Regions from separate parts of the Exiguobacterium sp. s127 genome, predicted to be linked through region 3. Evidence: riboswitches for the same ligand, from Rfam matches in the RefSeq annotation. Region 3 holds a riboswitch; each other region holds the start of a gene.

Region 1 (7,342 bases), on a different contig from region 3:
TTCTAAGAAAGTCGCAGCAAGTCCTGCATCTGCAAAGAAAATTTTTGATTCATCCGATCCGAAAGCTGTCGCCCCTTCAATCGTCAAGCCCGCTAAATCGCCATTGACGTAAAGTTTGACCGGTGTCTGTTTTTTAGCATCTTTAATGAATTTCGCAATTTCGTAAGCATCAGTTAGTAACATGTGAATCCTCCTGTGAGTAGAGCGTCTCTAACGTGTAGAGTCCCGCCGATTTTTGAATGAGTGCTTCGGCTGCTTTAATCGCACCTGAAGCAAATACTTTTTTTGATAATGCCGTGTGCTTGATTTCAATCAATTCATCGACCCCGGCGAACAACACTTCATGTTCACCGAAAATTGTTCCACCACGCATCGAGTGCATGCCGATCTCAGACGCTTGGCGTTTTTCCCGTGTCGATTCACGTTCATAGACCGGCTGGACGTCACGGAGTTCTTGAATCGTCCGCAATAAGAGTTCTGCCGTCCCGCTTGGTGCATCGACCTTTTGATTGTGGTGCTTTTCTAATAGTTCGATATCGAACGAACTGGCGAGTGGTACGAGCACCTGTAACAATTGCTGCATCATCGCGATCCCGAACGACATGTTGTACGACTGAAAAATTGGAATTTCAGTCGAAGCGTCTTTTATCGTTTGTAACTCCGCTTCCGAAAATCCGGTCGTCGCGATGACGAGCGGTGTTTTCGTTTTGAGGCCATACGCCAGTAAATCCGGCAACAAGCTCGGGTGAGAGAAATCGATGATGGCATCGACTTCTTCTGTTAGCTCGGACACCGTTTGATACGAAGGAATTTTCTCCGCTGACTTCGTCTGATCGATAACGGCGACAACTTCAGCGGGTGCCAATTCCTCGACATAATGCCCTGTCGCACCATATCCATGAATGGCAAGCTTCATCGAACCACTCCTTTATAAGCACGCATCGTCTCGAGTAAGTGTGCATGCCCGGCTTCGGATTGGCGAACGAGCGGCAAGCGTGGTGCACCGACTGCAAACCCGACTTCTTCGAGTGCTGCTTTAACAGGAATCGGGTTGACGTCACTAAAGATGGCTGCGATGACAGGCATTAAATCACTTTGAATGCGTCGTGCCGTCACTAAGTCGTTTGCGAGCACGGCTTCAGCAAGCGCTTGTGTTTCTGCCGGGTACGGGTTCGACAGGACCGAGATGACACCTTGTGCTCCCCATGCCATGTACGGCAGGATTTGATCGTCGTTGCCACAGAAGACTGCAAAACCTTCGGGGAGTGCCGTCATCAATTCACCCATGAAACTGACATCCCCGCTCGCTTCTTTGAATGCTTGAATGTTCGGATGCTCCGCGAGTGTTACAGCTGTCTCAACTGCAATCGCGACACCCGTCCGTGAAGGTACGTTGTATAACATGATGGGTAATTCGACAGCATCCGCGACTGCGGTAAAGTGAGCAATCAAACCGGCTTGTGACGTTTTATTGTAATACGGTGTCACGAGCATCGCTGCATCCGCTCCGAGCCGCTGAGCCGTTTTCGTTTTTTCAATCGTCTGTGCCGTATTGTTCGTTCCCGTACCGGCAATGACCGGAACACGACCTGCCGTGACACGGACTGCTGTCTCAAGTAACGTTTCGAACTCTTCGCTTGAAAGCGTCGATCCTTCACCTGTCGTCCCGGCGACGACGAGCGCTTGGATATTGGCTGCAAGTTGCTGTTCAATCAACTGTTCAAAAACGACTAAGTCGAGTTCACCTGCTGAATTGAACGGTGTCGCTAGTGCTGTTCCTGCTCCTTTGAACATGTTAAATTCCTCCTTAGTATGATTAAGAATGGATGCCGTTTTCTAAAGCATGACGCGCGACCTGGACTGCATTTGACGCCGCGCCTTTTCGAATGTTATCCGCGACACACCACAGATGGAATGTGTTCGCGAGCGTTTGATCTTGACGAATCCGCCCGACGTACACTTCGTCCGTCCCGCTTGCATCAAGCGGCATCGGGTACTGATTTCGCGAAACATCATCAACCAGTACGACGCCTGGCGCGTCAGCAAGTGCTGTGCGAATCGCTTCGACCGTCGTCTCGTTTGAAAACGTCACGTTGATTGCAACCGAATGCGAATTTGTGACGGGAACACGGACACACGTCGCACTGACCGGTAAGTTCGGTTGGTTAAAAATCTTCCGTGTCTCGTCAATCATTTTTTGCTCTTCTTTCGTGTACCCGTCTTCTAAGAAGACATCGATATGCGGCAAGATATTATCATGGATCGGGTGCGGATAGTTGACCGGTTCTTCACCGCGGCTGCCTCGCGCCAAGTCCTCAATTCCTTTTTGACCGGAACCGGAGACTGCTTGATACGTCGTATACGTGATTCGTTCAAAACCTAAGTGTTTGAGTGGTGCCAGGGCAACGACGGATTGAATCGTCGAGCAGTTCGGATTAGCGATCAGTCGGTCGGTGCTGCTGACCGCTTCCGGATTGACTTCTGGTACGACGAGCGGAATCGTCTCTTGCATCCGGAAAGCACTTGAATTATCGACGACAAGTGTTCCGTGTTCTGCCAGCAAGGGGGCATACTGTTCACTGATTGCTCCACCGGCTGCGAATAATGCGACGTCGATCCCGTGATGGATGATGTCTTCCGATAAAGCTGTAATCGTCACGTCCGTTCCATTAAACGAAACGACTTTTCCTGCTGATCGTTCTGAAGCATACGCCGACAGTTGACCGACTGGAAAATCGAGTTCCTTCAAGACTTGTAACATCTTTTGTCCGACGGCGCCTGTCGCACCGATGACTGCTACGTGGTACATGTTCATTCCTCCTTACAGGCTAAACGCGTTCGCGATCGCCGCGACCGTTCGTTCGATATCTGCTTGTGCGATTGTATACGAGATACTGATTTCTGATGTCGTGACTTGATAAAACGTGATGTTCTCGGCACGGAACGTCGCAAATAATTTTGATGCGACGCCCGTTGCGTCACGCATTCCGATTCCGACGACCGATAACTTGGCATGCTCGTTATGACGATCGACTTTAACGGTCGGAAAACGATCGATGATATCTTTCAGTGCCTCTTCGAGAAACTCTTCTTCATCGAGTGGACAAGAGAACGAGAGGAACACGTCACTATCAAAGGTCGTTTGACTGATCATGTCGATATTGACATGGCGATTCGATAACAATTCAAAAATGTCGGCGACTGCTGAATTGGTTTGTGGAACGTGTTTGATTGAAACCGTCAAAACATTTTTCGTTACACTGACGCTCGTGACTGCTTTTTGTTCCATCGTTTCTGTTGCCTCCATGATCCAAGTCCCTCTTTCCGATTCAAGTGTTTTCCCAACAAAGATATGCACGCCGTATTTTTTCCCGAGTTCGACGCTGCGCATCTCCATTACCTTCGACCCCAGTGCACTCATTTCCATCATTTCATCATATGAAATTTGTGGAATCGGCTGTGCCGCTTGATGAATCCGCGGATCCGCCGTATAGACACCGTCGACATCCGTATAGATTTCACAGCGCTTATCAAGGACGGCCGCTAAGGCGACAGCCGTTGTGTCTGACCCACCACGACCGAGTGTTGTAACATCCCCAAGCTCGTTGACACCTTGGAATCCGGCGACGATGACGACATCATAGGTTTCGAGTTTCTTTCGTAACAAGTCCCCGTCAATTTGTTTAATCTTACTTTTCGTATGAACCCCCATCGTGCTGATTCCTGCCTGCGCACCTGTTTGTGATAAGGCTTTTACTCCGACGGAATTTAAGGCGATGCTGAGTAACGAAATCGTTTGTTCTTCGCCGATTGCGAGCAATCGATCGAGTTCACGTCGTTCAGGACGATCCGTGATTGCTTGCGCTTGTGCGATGAGCGAGTCTGTCATCTTCCCCATCGCAGAGACGACGACCACTAATTTTTCACCTTGTTCTGTCCGATTTTTTAAATAATTCGCAATTGACTGAATCTGTTCGACAGTCGCGACCGAGCTACCACCAAATTTAAGTACAGTTGTCACAATCCTATCTCCTTTGTCCCGAAACAGAAAAAAACGACGGGCCGGTAGGAGCGTTCCTACGGCCCGTCGTTATCACGATCGGACAAACGAAGACAAAGTCTTTCGTTCTTTTACGTAAGATAGCGCTCCGAAACATCGGTTTCGGCAGTACAACGGATCTTAACCGTTGTACCAGCAAATGAGAAGAAGCATCTTTCTCATTCACTTCGGCGGATTTCCCCTTTCACATCACTCAGCATGCTCGCTTCAATAAATGATGTTACTGATGTCATCCGCGCCTCTATCTGTCGGTTGTTAGTTACAGTTATAGCAAACATTTTTTGTTAAATCCAGTCATTTGCTAAAATTTTTTCATTTTTCCGTTAATCCGTGAGTTTTTTCTTCGCTTGATCGAGTTGTACAGAAACAGCAGCAAAACCTGTCCCGCCGTAACTTCCTCTTCTTGCCACTGCTTGCACCGGGTCGAGGAGCGGATAAACATCTTCCGCGATGACGGAGTGGAACGTTTGATACGTTTCAAGCGTTAAATCTTTTAAGAAACAATTCGTCTGAACACAATGGAGGACCGCTTTTCCGACGATTTCATGCGCTTCCCGGAAAGGAACACCTTTTGTGACGAGATAATCTGCTAGTTCCGTTGCATTCGAGAAGTCTTGCATTGTCGCCTTCTTGAGCGCTTCTGTCTTAAACGTTGCTGATTCGAGCATTCCCGTAAAGATTTGAACGGATTGTAAAACGGTATCTGCCGTATCGAAGACACCTTCTTTATCTTCTTGCATGTCTTTATTGTAAGCGAGCGGTAATGCTTTCATCGTCGTCAGGAACCCCATCAGGTTTCCATAGACACGCCCTGTTTTTCCGCGAATCAATTCAGCGAAGTCCGGGTTTTTCTTTTGTGGCATCATGCTCGAACCCGTTGAAAATGCATCTGACAATTCGATGAATGAAAATTCTTGCGACGCCCAGATGATGATTTCTTCACAAAAGCGTGAGAGGTGCATCATGACCGTCGAAGCAATCCCGAGATATTCAATGACGAAGTCACGGTCCGATACAGCATCGAGGCTGTTCGGATAGACGTGCTCAAATCCGAGCAGTTCCGCTGACTTGAAACGGTCAATCGGAAATGTCGTCCCGGCGAGTGCCCCCGCACCGAGCGGCGAAATCCGAATCCGTTTCAAATTATCTGTCAGACGATCTACGTCACGGTCGAACATCCAAAAATACGCGAGTAGATGGTGTGCAAGTGAAATCGGTTGTGCCCGCTGTAAGTGGGTATACCCCGGCATGACGGTTTCGATGTGTGCATCCGCCTGTTCCGTAATCACCGTCTGCAAGTTGCGTAGGCTTTCGATTAAATCAACCACATGTTGTTCCATCCATAAATGTAAATCCGTCGCAACCTGGTCATTCCGACTTCTCGCTGTATGCAACTTCCCTGCGACCGGTCCGATTTGTTCCGTCAGCAACCGTTCGAGATTCATGTGGATGTCTTCGTCAGCAAGCGAATAGACATGTGTTCCAATCGAAGCTTGTAACGTCTTGAGACCCGCTTCGATTTTTTTCCATTCCGTCTCTTCTAGGATACCTTGTTGATACAACATATTGGCGTGGGCGAGACTTCCTTCTAAATCAACTGCCGCAAGCTTTTGGTCGAATGAAATCGATGCCCCAAACGCTTCAGCCTGAGCGGAAGCCCCTTCTGTAAACCGTCCGCCCCAAAGTTTCGTCATTTTGTCACGCCTTCCTGCCGATGAACACTTGCGTGTGTCGCAATCGCAAGACCGTGCAATTTAATGAATCCTTTCGCTGCTTCATGATCGAACGCATCTTCTTTCGTATACGTCGCAAGCTTCTCGTCATAAAGTGACACCGGTGACTGACGTCCTGTGACCGTCGCATTCCCTTTGTAGAGTTTGACCCGTACTTCGCCCGTGACGTCTTGTTGCGTCGCTTTTAAGAATGCTTTCAGACCTTTCGTTAACGGTGCGTGGAACAAACCGTTGTAGATTGTTTCTGCATATTGTTGACTTAAAATCGGTTTGAAGTGAGCGACGTCTTTCGTCAATGTGATGGTCTCGAGTGCGGCATGGGCTTTTAGCAAGACCGTTGCTCCCGGGCATTCATACACTTCCCGCGATTTGATTCCGACGAGACGGTTCTCGACGTGGTCAATCCGTCCGACACCATGTGCTCCGGCGATGATGTTGAGTTCTGTAATCAACTTCGCCAGTGGGTAGACTGTTCCGTTGATTGAAGTCGGAACACCCGCTTCAAAACCGATAATGACTTCTTCTGCTTGATCCGGTGCTTCTTCCGGTGCGACCGTCAGTGCATAAGCATCTTGCGGCGGTTCTGTCCAAGGGTTTTCAAGGACACCACATTCGTTACTCCGTCCCCAAAGGTTCATATCGATTGAATATGGGCTGTCGAGATTGATTGGAATCGGGACATTGTTGTCTTTTGCATAAGCGATTTCCTCTTCACGTGACCATTTCCATTCCCGTACAGGGGCGATGACTTCCAGTGAAGGATCGAGTGCTGCGACCGAAACTTCAAACCGGACTTGGTCATTTCCTTTTCCTGTACAACCATGTGCAACGGCCGTTGCGCCATGTTGATGCGCAACTTCGACGAGCTTTTCAGCAATCAGCGGGCGAGACAGTGCCGAAATCAGTGGATACGCGCCTTCGTAGTGGGCGCCGTATTGAAGTGCTGGTAAGACGAATTCATTTGCGAATTCTTCTTTGACATCAAGAACAATCGATTCGACGGCTCCGACGAGCAACGCTTTTTCTTTGATGACAGTCAAATCTTTTCCTTCGCCGACGTCCATACATAAAGCGACGACATCATAATCCTTACTCAACCATTTGATTGCCACCGATGTATCAAGTCCCCCAGAATACGCTAAAATTAATTTTTGTTTCGTCATTATTAATTCCTCCCTGATTTCGAATTCATCTGTCTGTATAAAAATTCATTATTAATTATATATATACATAGACTTTCAAAAAAAGAAACCCTTTTTACAGGATTTCTTTAAAATTTCTCAATTAAACTTTCTTTTCCATCGTTCGGTGTGGGATGCCGGCATCATCAAATTCGTCGGACATGATGTTGTATCCTAAGCCTTGATAAAAAGGAATCGCTTGAACTTGAGCACCAAGCGTCAAGATGCTCCGACCCTCTCGTCTCGCCACGCGTTCCATTGCTCGCATCAGCTCACCGCCGTAGCCTTTCCCACGTGTCGCAGCTAGCGTCGCAACACGTTCGACCTTCATCCGTTGATCGTCGTAGGGACGTGTCCGTCCTGTCGCG
Region 2 (7,342 bases), on a different contig from region 3:
AAATGTTGGAAAAGTCTTTGTTAACGGATACAATACGTGAAAAGGAGCTGAATTTTAAATGAATCAGTCGTGCGATCCACGTCCTAAACGTTCACGTGAACGTATTACGACAGAGCTATTTCATTTACTTGAACACCATTCCTTTTCGACGATCACCGTCAAAATGTTGACGGATGGTGCTGAGGTCAATCGTTCGACCTTCTATGCGCACTATAAAGATAAATACGATTTGCTGGATCAAATCGTTGAGGAACACATGACGTTGCTCGCAGAAGCGATTCGGATTACAGGAAAACAATCGACCGAGCCTCCGACAGTCGAACGCGTCAGTCGTTACTTTGCACGTTTGTTCATCCACATTGAGCAAAACGAGCGCTTTTACCGGACGATGCTGCTCCAAGGAACAGTCAAGACGTTCATCTCCCGTTTCTTGGATACGTTAAAAGAAAACTACCGTCTTGCTTTCCGGGAGACGACAAGTGTCTCTGTTCCGGTGGATCGGGATTTATTACTGAACTACGTCATTGGTGGTCAACTCGGGCTCTTGATGTCGTGGTTACGAAATGATCGTCCGTATTCCTCCGAGTATATGGCAAATCAGCTTAGTCAGATGATCGTCTTCGGAACAGTTGAAAGTATTGGTTTTCCTCAGACAGGCCCTGGGACTGTCTAAAAAATGAACTAAAAAGTGCCATTCCGATGTGAGGGAATGGCACTTTTTGTGCTAGTCGGATATAACGTTAGATTACGCTTGACGGAATTCCAGCTGTTTCGTATAAATCGTACTTTGGTTACGTCCGTGCTCTTTTGAAGCATAGAGTGCTTTATCCGCTTGTTGCAATGCTTCGAGTGATGTATGGGATCCACCCGAATGGGCAATTCCTAACGAAATCGTAATCTTCAAATCAGGTACATGTGCAGTCGGGAACAGGTTACGGGCGACTGTCGTCCGCGCTAATTCAGAGATTTTTTTCGCATCCTTCAATGATGTGTTCGGTAAAATGATCAAAAATTCTTCTCCACCGTACCGACCGACTAAATCATCCGGACGTACAATAGAGGCAAGTGTCGTTCCGAGTTGCCGCAACACATCGTCGCCGGCATCATGACCATATGTATCGTTAACGTGTTTGAAGAAATCGATATCGATCAGGATAAGTGAATATCCATCGTCATCCGATCCGACGAGTGATAGGGAGTCGTCCAGACGTCGGCGATTAGCGAGACCCGTCAAGGCGTCGGTCATCGCAAGTTTTTGCTGGTACTGGATATTTTCAAAATGTCGTCGCAGTTCGGCTAATAAGCGATAGGTGACGAGGCCGGCTAATAAATTAAAGAAAATGTACGTAACCGATACTTTGAAAAACGTTTCCCAACTGTTTGTCAGTGCATAGATAGCTGGTAACGAATAGAGAATACCGATTCCGATCATTAATTCAAAAGTCAGCAATGTATTACGTAAAAATCTGCGTGCTATGCCAATTGTCAAAATGAATAAAATCATGATGACGGAAGCGAGAATCGCTCCTTCGATTTGATCAGCAGGTGTAATTAAAAAACGCGTTCCGATAATCATGACTCCCGTGATGAAGGCACTAGGCAATCCGCCAAATAATGTGGCAATCGCGACAGGAATGATACGTAAGTCAATCCGGGCAATATCAATTTGAATGCTGTTGAACATGAGGAGTACAGCAATTGCACCAGCTACACAACCTAAAATAAGGCGTGATTCAAGCTTTGATTTTGGTGTAATTCTTGGTTGATTTCGAAAAGGTAAAAATAAAAGCGTGATCGTCGTGAATAAGAGACAAAAATTTATGATGAAGTTATTCATAATAGACAACAAATCCTCCCAACTCCCCCTGCAGTATACTTCCAATTATATACTTTGAGTATACTCGTTCTACTAACGGTATAGGAGGTCTGAATGTTTAGAATAAAAAAAGAAAAACAGAATAAAACCTCTGTCCTTCTCTTGATTTTTAATTTATTAATTGGATGAGACGACTTCTTCATCCATTGTCGCGAGAATTTTATCAAATACATGGATCATCACGTTCAGTTCCTCTTCAGACAAAGTGCCGAATCGCTCCTGAAGATATTTGCGACGGACGACTTCGAGATTCCGAAAAGCGGCCTCTCCCTCGTCAGTCAAGGCAAGGACGATTGAACGACGATCTTCCGTCGAACGTGTCCGTGTCACAAAACCGGTCTTATAAAGTTTATCTGTCAAAGCGGTGACCTGACTTGTCGCAAGTTCGAACTGTTCCGCGAGTAATGTCGGACGCTGGGGGCCGTTTTCAGATAAGCTACGTAAGATGAAGAATTCACTTCGCGTGGCAGTACCTTCAAACAGTTGATTCAACTCACGGCGCAACGTCCGGAGAATCACGCGCATTTGTTCTTCTAATCGATATGTCAATTGGTCATGTTGTTCTTGTCCCATCTGAGCAACATCCTTTCTGTACTACCTTCTACCATTTAGTGTACTAAAAATATCGGAATTTTACTATGAGCACGGTAGGATTCAAAAATATAAATTGACAAACAAGAAACATATTATGTACTATGTCGAAGTAATGAATTAGTAAATCAACTTAATTAGTTCTCACTCAACCAGTGGGATGGAGGTTGCGATTCTTATGAGTCGGGTTACGGATGTCGTCAAGCGGCAGATGAAATAGCTCAAAAGGAAGAATTGCCGAAATCGTAGACTACTTTGAAAGTCAGCGATTGGGATTAGATCAAACAGGTCTAATACTGTCATGAACCGTTTGCGGTTTATGGGGAGCTATCTTTCACGACGGTAGAATGAGACGCATCATCGATATGTTGCGTTCTCATCTTCCTCTTGGAAGGTGAGGGCGCTTTTTTACGCCCTCTCAAAAATTATAAAAAGAGAGAAGCGACAGACATGAACAATTTACAACAGCAACAACAACCCCTTGATTCCACAGCAGAAGGGCTACAACGAGGGCTTCAAGCCCGGCATATGTCGATGATTGCAATTGGCGGAGCGATTGGGACCGGTTTATTCATCGCGTCAGGTGCCTCTGTTGCAGCGGCAGGACCGGGCGGTGCGTTACTTTCTTATACAATCGTCGGATTGATGGTCTACTTCTTGATGACGAGCCTTGGGGAGATGGCCGCCTATATGCCGGTCGCAGGATCGTTCTCGACGTACGGGACGAAGTTCGTCGACCCTTCATTCGGGTTCGCCTTAGGATGGAACTACTGGTACAACTGGGCCGTCACGATTGCCGTCGAGCTCGTCGCAGCACAAATCGTCATGCATTACTGGTTCCCGAACATTCCGGGCGTCTATTTTAGCGCGCTGTTTTTACTTTTAATGATTGGATTAAATTATTTTTCGGTCAAAGGATTCGGTGAAGCCGAGTACTGGTTTGCGATGATTAAAGTCGTCACGGTCATCGTGTTTCTTGGTGTAGGAGTCGCGATGATTTTTGGTATCTTTACTTCGGAGCCACCAGCAGGCTTCAAAAACTTTGGCTTAGGTGATGCACCGTTTGTCGGAGGGATTCCAGCTGTCATCGGTATCATTCTTGTCGCAGGTTTTAGCTTTCAAGGGACGGAGCTCGTCGGAATCGCAGCAGGCGAGTCGGAAGATCCGGAAAAAAATGTCCCGAAAGCAGTTAAACAGGTGTTTTGGCGCATTTTATTATTTTATGTATTTGCGATCTTCGTCATCGGAATGTTGATTCCATACACAAGTCCGAGCCTTGTCTCAAATGATATTACGGATGTTGCCGTCAGTCCGTTCACACTCGTCTTCGAAAAAGCAGGACTCGTGTTTGCAGCAGCATTGATGAATGCGGTCATCTTGACGTCCGTCTTGTCTGCCGGGAACTCCGGGATGTATGCTTCAACCCGGATGCTCTACACACTGGCACGACAAGGTGATGCACCGAAACTATTTGCAAAAGTCTCAAAAAACGGTGTGCCGCGGAATGCGTTACTCGCGACAGGGGCGATTGGTGCGCTTTGTTTCTTGACGTCGATGTTCGGTGGACAAGTTTATCTTTGGTTACTGAATGCTTCCGGAATGACAGGATTTATCGCGTGGCTCGGGATCGCGATCAGTCATTACCGTTTCCGAAAAGGTTTCGTCGCCCAAGGGCATGCGTTACGTGACTTACCGTACGTTGCACCGGCGTTCCCGTTTGGTCCGCTATTCGCATTTGGCCTGTGTTTCCTCGTTATCGTTGGGCAAAACTATGCCGCGTTCCTCGCTGATCAAATCGACTGGGTTGGGATTGCAGCAACGTATATCGGAATTCCGTTATTCTTGGTCTTCTGGCTCGGACATAAAGTCAAACACCGGACATCGGTTGTCCGGTATGATGAGATGGAGTTTCCGAAGCATCCGAAAAAATAATAGTATAAGCTAAAGGACCCTCTCGCTTACGAGAGGTCAGACTATAGGCAAAGTGTTATCGGGAATCGGGAGATCAAGCGTCTTTTTTCGTTGCTTTCCTCGGGCGAGGCGCAAGCCGTTGCTCCTTGATCCTAACGGACAATGAGCAGGGTCTTGCCTGCCTCTGACAGTGCGTTGAAAACGCACTTTTCCCTTAGGAGTCAACGAAACATGACGCTTTTTAGGTAGTATCGTGACGGATTGTCTCTCGTTATCGCATGTTTACGCTTATTAATAGTTTGTCTACACACCAAAACCCTCTCACTTGCGAGAGGGTTTTTCTGTATAGAAGAAGCGAATAATTCCCGAAAGATTTTTTCGGTTTCTTTCCATGATATGTCCCTTCAAGTATGTCAATCCGTAATTGGATTATTTCTTTTTAATAATTTTATTTTTATCTAAAAATATTGTTTCAATAAAGTAAAAATAAGGAATAAATTCTTTACGGTAAACCTACTAAAACGATTGAGATGGAGGAAGTGTGAAATGAGTACATATGAATTGATTTTGACACTGGGTTCGGCCGCGTTCTTCATGGCGCTCGTTGCTTATGTGTCCTATCGCATGACACGAGGAAAGGAACAGGGAGTTGACGAATATTTTTTGGCAGGACGTGGACTAAGCGGAATCTTTATTGCCGGTTCCTTGCTTCTGACCAACCTTTCGGCAGAACAACTGATTGGTTTGAACGGTCAGTCGTTCATGGGGAATATGTCGAGCATGGCGTGGGAAGTCACGGCAGGGTTTGCTGCCATCATCATGGCGATCTACCTGTTGCCTAAGTTTTTGGGGATGGGGATTTCGACGTTACCTGAATTTTTAAGTCAGCGCTATGATGAAACGGTCCGGCGGATGACGGTGCTCTTATTCTTACTTGGCTACATGTGCGTGACGATTCCATCGATGCTTTACTCCGGCGGGATTGCCGTCTTACAGCTGTTTAACGTACCGGAGTTATTTGGATTGAGTTATACGCAGTCGCTGTGGCTCGTCATTTGGGTTGTCGGGATCATCGGGGCCATCTATGCAATTTTCGGAGGACTACGGGCTGTCGCCGTCTCCGATACATTAAATGGAGTCGGCCTTGTCATCATCGGTTTCCTCGTTCCGATTCTTGGTTTTTTTGCACTCGGGGACGGAAACATGGTCGACGGAATGAAGCGTCTCGCAACGACACACCCTGAAAAATTGAATGCGATTGGGTCGTCAACCGACGCCGTTCCGTTCTTTTCGATTTTTACAGGGATTCTGTTTGCGAATCTCTTCTATTGGTCACTCAATCAATATGTGATTCAGCGCGTGCTTGGAGCAAAGGACTTAAAAGAGGGACAAAAGGGTGTCTTGATGACAGGCTTCCTGAAACTACTCGTCCCGGTATTCATGTTGATTCCGGGTGTGATTGCGTACCATTTGTATGGAGATAATCTAGCAAGTGGAGATTTGGCCTATCCGAAATTAATCACGGAGTTGCTCCCTGTCTCATTGATGGGATTTTTCTTGGCCGTCTTGCTGGGAGCAGTCTTTAGTTCATTCAACTCACTCTTGAATAGTATCGCGACGTTGTTCGTACTCGACATTTATCGCCCGGTCTTTGCGAAAGAAGCGACCGATCGGCAGCTGATCCGTGTCAGTAAAATCTTCGGAACGATCGTTGCCTTGATTTCATTTGTCGTCGCTCCATTCTTAATGTATGCACCAGACGGTCTTTGGACGTTGATTCGTCAGTTCACAGGATTTTTCAACATTCCGATTCTCGTCATCGTCATGATGGGAATGCTCGTGCGGACGATTCCACCGATTGCTGCCAAAATCGTCATCGTTTTTCATGTCATTGCCTATTACTTCTTTGTTTTTGGACTCAGACAGTTGTTCGGAATCGATCACGGAATCAGCTTTATCCATGGCTACGGTATTTTATTGGTGATCGAAGTACTGTTCATGTGGTTCATGGGAAAATATCGTCCTGTTATGCAGGTGAATCGTCGTCGACCGATACGTACGACGGGGATGACGCCGTGGAAATATGCGATGCCTGTCTCGGTCTTACTCGTGTCGAGTATCATCTTGATGTATGTCCTCTTCTCGAAAATAGGACTCGCCTATCCGGATGGTATCGTTTCAGGCTGGTTCTGGCCAATCACGCTTGTCTTGCTTGTCGGGACGGTCTTCCTCTGGCGCTTTGCCTTGAAGTCGTGGCATACGCGGTATACGACTTATCTCGAGGAAGAGTACAAACGAGCGGAATAAGTTCACAGTTGACGGCTCAAATCGATTAAGATTAAAGAAAAATGGAGGCGAGCATCGTGAACTACTGGTACCACTTTAAACGGGCATTCATCCCGATTGCGATTTTATTGATTACATTAGCGATTTATCAAATGATTTATCGCATGAACAACATTTGGTATTCGCTCGGCGGATTGATTTTAGTTTTTGCAGCGATTTATTTTGTCATGCGACGCCTGAAGGCAAATCCAGAAGATTGAGTGAGCAAGATAGTAGGGGCATGCTTTAAAAAGCAGTAGACTAGAGAGATAGAAAGAGGAGGGGAAGATAGATGGCAAAAGCAATATTTGCAGGTGGTTGTTTCTGGTGTATGGTCAAACCGTTTCATAAGTATGATGGTGTCGACCAGGTGATTTCCGGCTACACCGGTGGTCATACAGAAAACCCGACCTATAAAGAAGTTTGTTCTGAGACGACGGGACATCTCGAAGCAGTCGAGGTGACGTATGATCCGTCTGTCATCACATATGAAGAATTACTTGAAGTATTTTGGCGTCAAATTGATCCAACGGACGGTGGCGGTCAGTTTAATGACCGAGGTCAATCGTACGAACCCGCTATTTTTTATGTTGATGAAGCGCAAAAGCAAGCGGCGGAACAATCAAAAGCAGCGCTTGA
Region 3 (7,342 bases):
GAGATAAACAAGCGAGGAGAAAATTTAAAATCGCGGTATTTCTTAGAATCAAATGGTCCGTTTTTAAGAGGATGCGTCAAAGGACTGTGGTCAAAAGGCGCAGATTGTTGATTTAATAAGTCGAAGGACATACGAAAAAGAGGAGGACGATTCGAAATCGTCCTCCTCTTTATTTAGATGTTGCGATGTTTCATGCGTCAAATGGATCGTTATTCAGCATCCGTCTTCCATTTATCATCAATCAACATCTCGCCAGGCCATGTGTAGGCCATGATCCCGCCGTCTGCTGTGATGTCTTCACCTGTCACGTAAGAGCTGTCGTCGGAAGCGAGGAAGAGGGCAACCGTTGCCATCTCACGTGGTTTCCCGAGACGACCCATTGGTGTGATCCATGCATTGGCATCACGGAATTGTTTTCCTTGGTCTTCGTCTTTTCCACCGACGAGCGTGTCGATGAGTGGTGTTTCGATCGTACCTGGTGAGAGCGAGTTGACACGAATGCCCTCACGCGCATAATCGATTGCCATCGCCCGTGTAAAGTTCGTGATTCCACCTTTTGCTGCGTTGTAACCTGAGCGGTTTAAGTCGGCAGCGCGACCTGACATCGATGACGTATTGATGATCGATCCGCCCTTCTCAAGCATTAAAGGAATCAAGAATTTACTCGTCAAGAATGTACCACGTAAGTCGACCGCGATGATTTGGTCAAACAGTTCAATCGGATATTCATGGACTTTTCCGCCTTGCTGATCAATCCCGGCATTGTTGAACAGAACGTCAATCGTTCCGTACGTGTCTTTCAGCTGTGTCGCGAGCTGTTCGACACTATCGACTTGCGTGACGTCGACGTGAATCGCTTCCGCTTGTCCACCAGCCTGTTTGATTTTTTCGACCGTCTCCTGTGCTTTTTCAAGATTGACGTCAGCACAGACGACTTTCGCCCCTTGTTCGGCAAAGACGAGTGCCGTTGCTTGACCAATTCCTGTAGCTGAACCTGTAATAACTGCTACTTTATTCTCTAATCGACCCATGTGTAATTTCCTCCTTCTAAGTACTCTTGCTCCGAATGTTGTTCACCTTATGAATCATTCCCTTGACTTTGGAGGATAAACCTACTGAACTGTCTAGCAATCCATGAGAACGGGAACAGATGAAAAGTGAAAACCCGACAGGAAAGGAATGAGAACGCTGACATCTGAACAACGTGAATATGCAAAAAAATTACTCGATGAAGCGATTCTGTACCAAATCGAGTTAGAGAAAGATGTATTTAAGGATGAGTTGATTGACCGGACGACACCGGTCTTATGGTTTGGTGACGTAAGCGAGCGTAGCTGGCTTACGATTGCGACGAATCCGTCGGCAGGCCAGTTTTTGAACCGGGATGGCACGTTACGCTATGAGACGACAGGACCATTCGTCCTAAGAGAAGTCGATGCGCCGCTTACGGAGTACCGGACGGACCAACGATTTAATCAAATGATTGATTCCTATAATCGTTATTTCAAACAGCCGGACATTTATAAATCGTGGTTCGGACGGGAGGGGGGAGGAAAATTGGAAGGTTTTCTGAATGGATTCGAAGCTTCTTTTTACGGAACCGGAGAGCCGGTCATCCATACGGACTTCTTTCCCTTTCCGACGAAACGGTACATGGGAACGATTGCTCAGCGACATGAACTGGAAGAAACCGTATTTGGTCAGACGTTCCTTTTGAAATTGATTCGTCTCTTTTCGTTACGCGGCATCATTCTCCTCGGACGGGAACATACGGAACGTTATCGGACAATCGATCAGACGGCTACATGGCAAGCGCCCGAGCCGGTCCCGGGGTATCTGGATGCCGTCTTCGAACTCGGGTCTTCGGAACAATTTTCCGTTCCAATCATCGGTCTTCACTTTAAACCGAGTGAGCAGTTCATCGGACTCGGGAATCGGCCGGACTGCCATGGTGTCAGTCATGGCACATACGGATCGGCGGAAAGCTTATGTAAAATCGGAAAATATATCCGCAGCCGACTTGAAGAAGGGGATTGACACTATTTTTCCAATCCGTAATAATAGATTTGTATTAGCACTCTTATTGTTAGAGTGCTAAAAAAGAACTAGGGGGCATCGGAAATGGAAACGAAACAGTTCAAGGCAGAGTCGAAACGTTTACTCGAAATGATGATTCATTCCATCTACACACATAAGGAAATCTTTTTACGTGAGTTGATTTCGAACGCTAGTGACGCGATAGACAAGATTTATTACAAAGCATTGACGGACGAGACACTGACATTCGAAAAGGATGCCTATAAGATTACGATTGAACCAAACCAAACGACACGACAGCTCGTCATTCGTGATACGGGAATCGGGATGACGAAAGACGAGCTCGAAGCGAATCTCGGAACAATCGCGAAGAGTGGGTCACTTGCCTTTAAGGCGGAGAATGCCGCGCAAGACGGACACGACATCATCGGACAGTTCGGTGTCGGCTTTTATTCGGCATTCATGGTCGCGGATGTGGTCACGGTCATCACGAAACCATTCGGTAGCGAAACAGCGTACAAGTGGGAGTCGCACGGTGTCGACGGTTATACGATTGAAGAAGTCGAAAAAGCTACAGTCGGGACGGAAATCACGCTGCACATCAAAGCGAACGAAGAAGATGAAAATTATGATGAGTATTTAGATACGCATCGTTTGCGGACGATCGTCAAAAAGTATTCCGACTTCATCCGCTATCCGATTGAGATGGAAGAGACGGAACGTCAACCGATTGAAGGATCGGACGAGATGGAAGAAGTGAAGGTCGTCAAGACAATCAACAGCATGGTGCCGATTTGGCGGAAAAATAAACGGGAGTTGACGGACGAGGATTACACGAACTTCTATCAAGAAAAACGATATGGATTTGATACACCAGTCAAGCACATCCATATCAGTGCAGATGGTGCCGTCCGTTATCAATCGATTTTATTCATTCCGGAGCAACCGTCCTTCGACTATTATTCGAAAGAGTTCGAGAAAGGGCTTGAATTGTATGCGAACGGCGTCTTGATCATGGAAAAATGCAGTGACCTCTTGCCGGACCACTTTAGCTTCGTCAAAGGGATGGTCGACTCGGAAGACTTGTCACTCAATATTTCACGTGAGTTGTTGCAGCACGACCGCCAACTCAAATTGATTGCAAAAAACATTCAAAGTAAGATTAAGACGCAACTTGAAGGACTGCTTCGTGACGATCGCGAGAAGTATGAAGCCTTTTATCAAGCCTTTGGTCGTCAATTGAAGTTTGGAATCTACAATGATTACGGCATGCATAAAGAGACGGTCAAAGATCTTGTCCTGTTCCACTCGGCAAAAGAGAAGAAGCTGGTCACGCTCGCTGAATACGTCGCGGCGATGCCGGAAGATCAAAAATACATTTACTATGCTTCAGGGGAAAGTACGGACCGTTTAGATAAGTTGCCACAGTCGGAGCTTGTCAAAGACAAAGGGTTCGACATTCTGTACTTTACGGAAGAAATCGATGAGTTCGCGATTCAAATGTTGCTCAACTATGAAGGAAAAGAATTTAAATCGGTTACGAGCAGTGATCTTGGCATCGAGCAAGCGGATCAAGCAGAAACGACCGAAACACAAGTCGAGATGTTTACAGCGATGCAAGAAGTGCTTGCTGGGCAAGTCAAAGAAGTCAAAGCTTCTTCACGCTTAAAATCACATCCGGTCTGCTTCGCGACGGATGGTGCCGTTTCGATTGAAATGGAGAAAATTCTTAAATCGATGCCGAACAACCAAGATGTTTCAGCCGTGAAAATTTTAGAGTTGAACACGTCGCATGACGTCTTCCAAGCCATTGAAACGGCCTTTAAAGAAGACCGTACGAAATTTGAACGCTATACGAAATTAATGTACCAACAAGCGTTGCTCATGGAAGGCTTGCCAATCGAAGATCCAGTTGCGTTTGCAAATGAAGTGTGTGCCTTGATGGTGTAAGAATGATCGCTTCAGCGTGTAGACAAACGCTTATGAAGCGTGAACATGCGATATCGAATTGCAATTCGTTCGTGCTTTCCTGTATTTCTCTCACGGTATTACCTAAAAAGCATCACGTTTCGTTGACTCCTACGGGGAAAAGTGCGTTTTTAACGCACTTTCAGAGGCAGGCAAGACCCTGCTCGTTGTCCGTGAGGATCAAGGAGCAACGGCTTGCGCCTCGCCCGAGGAAAGCAACGAAAAAAAGACGCTTTTTATTTCTCCATACCATGTTGTCTACAACTTAAAAAAGGGATTGCACATCACGGTAGATGGCAATCCCTTCTTTTTTTCTCGTCTCGGCTAAGCTGAGCGTTATTTTTTTATTATTCAGCGCGAAGTTCAGTTGGTACTTTGCCGCGTTTCGAGACGACATTCAGGACGACGAGTGCGAGTAAGAAGGCGATAAGTGCACCGATGAAGCCGATGATTGATGAATCGGTTAAACCGAGCACAAGGTAGCCGACTGCCGATGTCGCTGCACCAACCAACGCATACGGAAGTTGTGTCGTGACGTGATCGATATGATGCGAACCGGCACCTGTCGAACTGAGAATCGTCGTATCGGAAATTGGTGAACAGTGGTCTCCGAAGACGGATCCGGCAAGAACGGCAGCGAGCGTCGGAAGTAAGAGATTCGGTTCGACCGCCATGATGAGGTCAGCACCGATCGGCAGCATGATACCGAATGTTCCCCAACTTGTACCTGTCGAGAATGCCATTAAGCTTGCAATCAAGAACAATAAGAAGGGGAGGTACGAAGCAGAAATCGACTTACTGACGAAGCTTGCTAAGTACTCACCTGTTTTCATGTCACCGATAACAGCGATGATTGTCCAAGCGAATAATAAGATGACGACAGCAGGCCACATGGATTTCATCCCAGCCCAGATGCTGTGTCCGTATTCGCGCGCCGGGATTTTCCGACCAATCAACATCAGGAAAGCAACGACTAAACTGATGACGACACCAGCAACGAGTGAACGTGTTACGTCTGTCGCTTCAAATGCACCAATCAACGTAAATGCACGATTGTCAGCAGCGAGTGCCTGAGCACCGGTAAAGAGTAATGCGGAAACCGTTGCAATGACGAGAACGATAATCGGAACGACGAGGTCACGTACTTTTCCACCTTCGTGTTCTTTGACTTCCTCTGCCATCCCCATCGGTGTTCCTTTACTTGCGTCGAAAAGTTCACCTTTTAATGCACGAAGTTCATGCGTCCGCATCGGTCCGACCGCAATCCCTGTGTACGCGATGTAAAGCGTCAGCAATAGAGCGAAAATCGCATAGAAGTTGAGTGGCACGATCATCATGAAAGCACTGAATGCGGAATACTCCGTAATCGAATGTGTCGTCAAGATACCCGCGATGATTGAGATGATGAACGCTCCCCAACTTGAAAGCGGGCTGATGACACAGACTGGAGCAGCCGTCGAGTCAATAATATAAGCAAGTTTTGCACGCGAGACGCCACGACGGTCCGTTAACGGACGACTGACATTCCCGACAGCAAGACTGTTGAAGTAATCATCGATGAAGATTAAAATACCTAAACCAAATGCTGCGAGGCGAGCGCCGCGCGCTGTCTTGACGTGTGTTGTTGCCCATTCACCGAAGGCATGTGCACCGCCCGATGTTTGGATAAGCGTCGATAGAACACCGAGTAATAGTAAGAAGATGAGTAATAAGACGTTCCATTCATTTAACGCCCCATCCGCCCAAAATAGACTAAAGATGTTTTTGCCGAGATAGACGACCGTATCGATTGGATTAAAGCTATGCAGCAATAAAGCACCAATCAAAATACCGACACCAAGTGAAATAACGACTTTGCGCGTCACGATTGCAAGTGCGATTGCAATGACAGCTGGAATGAGCGCAACGATTGAATCTGAATAATTGACCATTGTGTGGTTCCTCCTCTTTTTTTAGAAGATGAGACCCATTGCATATAAAAAAGCAAGGGCACCGGCAACAAAGCCGACACCCTTGCTGGATGCGTCTTTCTTAGCCGAATTGGAGCGCTCCATACAAAACACGTATGGCAATCGAACGGGTATTTCCCAATTCGACCAGTACCATCAAGTCAGACACTTGACGATACTTCGGCAGCATTACCTTTCCTTGATCGTCCTCGTTGTCATCCTCAGATCAAATACTCATTAAGACCGCGCCTCTACCTCATCGATAGAATAGTCATATTCTTTTAATAAGAAAACCTTATCATATTTCAGAAAAAAGTTTCAAGTCTGTTTTTAAAAAAAGTAGTAAAGTCTGTTCAAAAGGAACAATGAAGTTATTCGGCGTTCATCCGATTTAAATGGGCAGCACCGATGACACCGGCATTTCCTTCCAATGCAGCTAAGCGAATGATTGTTTTTTGACGTAACGTCGGGTAGAGACGGGCATTGACGGCTTGTAAGAGCTCTTCCCAAAATAAATCGGCGGAAGCCGTAACACCGCCACCGATGATGACGGCTTCCGGATCAAGTGTGTGAATGATGTTCGCTACGCCTGTTGCTAAATGATTTACGAAACGAAGCCTTTCCTGTGTATTGCCAAGAAGTTGTGCAATAGAAGATTCATTTAATGAATCAGCCCGCGTCTGAAGAGCCGTACCGCTTGCTAATCCTTCGAGTGAGCCTTTGTTCAAGACGTGATGTTCCGGTCCAGAAGCATCGATGATCGTATTTCCGATTTCACCAGCATATCCGTGTGCGCCTCGAATCAACGTCTTTTGATAGACATATCCACCACCGATTCCTGTACTGACTGTCATGTAATAGATGGATGTATAGTCTTGTCCTGCCCCGAACAATGCTTCGCCGAGCGCGGCGGCATTTGCATCATTTTCAAGGGAAACCGGGATGTTGAAGAACTCTTCTAACGGGCGAACTAAATTTACATCGTCCCAACCCGGCAGGTTTGGAGGTGACAATAGCCGACCCGTTGCTGCATCAAGCGGACCAGGCGCTGCGATACCAATTCGTTCGACTTCAAATTCTTCAAGTAGCTTTTGGATGGCTTGTCTTAAATGTTTAATTGTATAGTCCGGGCCAGCAGCCGCCTCTGTCAAAAATCGATATTGTTTTACGACATGGTGCTGATTGATTGCGGCAACACGCGTGTGAGTCCCACCAAGATCAATTCCGATGTGAAGTCGTTGTTTCGGTGTTGGATTTGGACCAGTCAATAGAAGTTTCCCCTTTCCAGAAACGGTACAAGTTACTTTTGCCGGAATCAGAACCGTGTCTCCGGCGGTATAACGCAATTGGTTGATGATCAGCGTGCCACTGATGATAGTGATGACTTG

Evidence for each region. A riboswitch is a leader RNA that binds a small molecule or an ion and turns the genes downstream of it on or off. The one in region 3 is predicted to bind lysine.
Region 1: it holds a riboswitch for lysine, as region 3 does, so the genes downstream of both, KNP98_RS10135 (aspartate kinase) here and KNP98_RS07550 (Na+/H+ antiporter NhaC family protein) in region 3, are expected to answer to the same signal.
Region 2: it holds a riboswitch for lysine, as region 3 does, so the genes downstream of both, KNP98_RS11330 (amino acid permease) here and KNP98_RS07550 (Na+/H+ antiporter NhaC family protein) in region 3, are expected to answer to the same signal.

The regions. Positions count from the first base shown of each region.
Region 1 is NZ_JACSMO010000007.1:4,384-11,725, reverse strand. It holds gene dapD (2,3,4,5-tetrahydropyridine-2,6-dicarboxylate N-acetyltransferase) at 1-183, opposite strand, end outside; gene dapB (4-hydroxy-tetrahydrodipicolinate reductase) at 170-916, opposite strand; gene dapA (4-hydroxy-tetrahydrodipicolinate synthase) at 913-1,794, opposite strand; gene KNP98_RS10140 (aspartate-semialdehyde dehydrogenase) at 1,817-2,809, opposite strand; gene KNP98_RS10135 (aspartate kinase) at 2,822-4,021, opposite strand; lysine riboswitch at 4,134-4,312, opposite strand; gene argH (argininosuccinate lyase) at 4,384-5,754, opposite strand; gene KNP98_RS10125 (argininosuccinate synthase) at 5,751-6,956, opposite strand; gene KNP98_RS10120 (GNAT family N-acetyltransferase) at 7,078-7,342, opposite strand, start outside.
Region 2 is NZ_JACSMO010000008.1:83,823-91,164, reverse strand. It holds gene KNP98_RS11345 (TetR/AcrR family transcriptional regulator) at 59-673, shown strand; gene KNP98_RS11340 (GGDEF domain-containing protein) at 746-1,837, opposite strand; gene KNP98_RS11335 (MarR family winged helix-turn-helix transcriptional regulator) at 1,994-2,449, opposite strand; lysine riboswitch at 2,621-2,805, shown strand; gene KNP98_RS11330 (amino acid permease) at 2,918-4,399, shown strand; gene KNP98_RS11325 (solute:sodium symporter family transporter) at 4,925-6,685, shown strand; gene KNP98_RS11320 (hypothetical protein) at 6,742-6,924, shown strand; gene msrA (peptide-methionine (S)-S-oxide reductase MsrA) at 6,996-7,342, shown strand, end outside.
Region 3 is NZ_JACSMO010000004.1:178,559-185,900, reverse strand. It holds gene KNP98_RS07565 (SDR family oxidoreductase) at 210-1,031, opposite strand; gene KNP98_RS07560 (hypothetical protein) at 1,180-2,037, shown strand; gene htpG (molecular chaperone HtpG) at 2,122-3,987, shown strand; gene KNP98_RS07550 (Na+/H+ antiporter NhaC family protein) at 4,353-5,936, opposite strand; lysine riboswitch at 6,041-6,216, opposite strand; gene manA (mannose-6-phosphate isomerase, class I) at 6,326-7,342, opposite strand, start outside.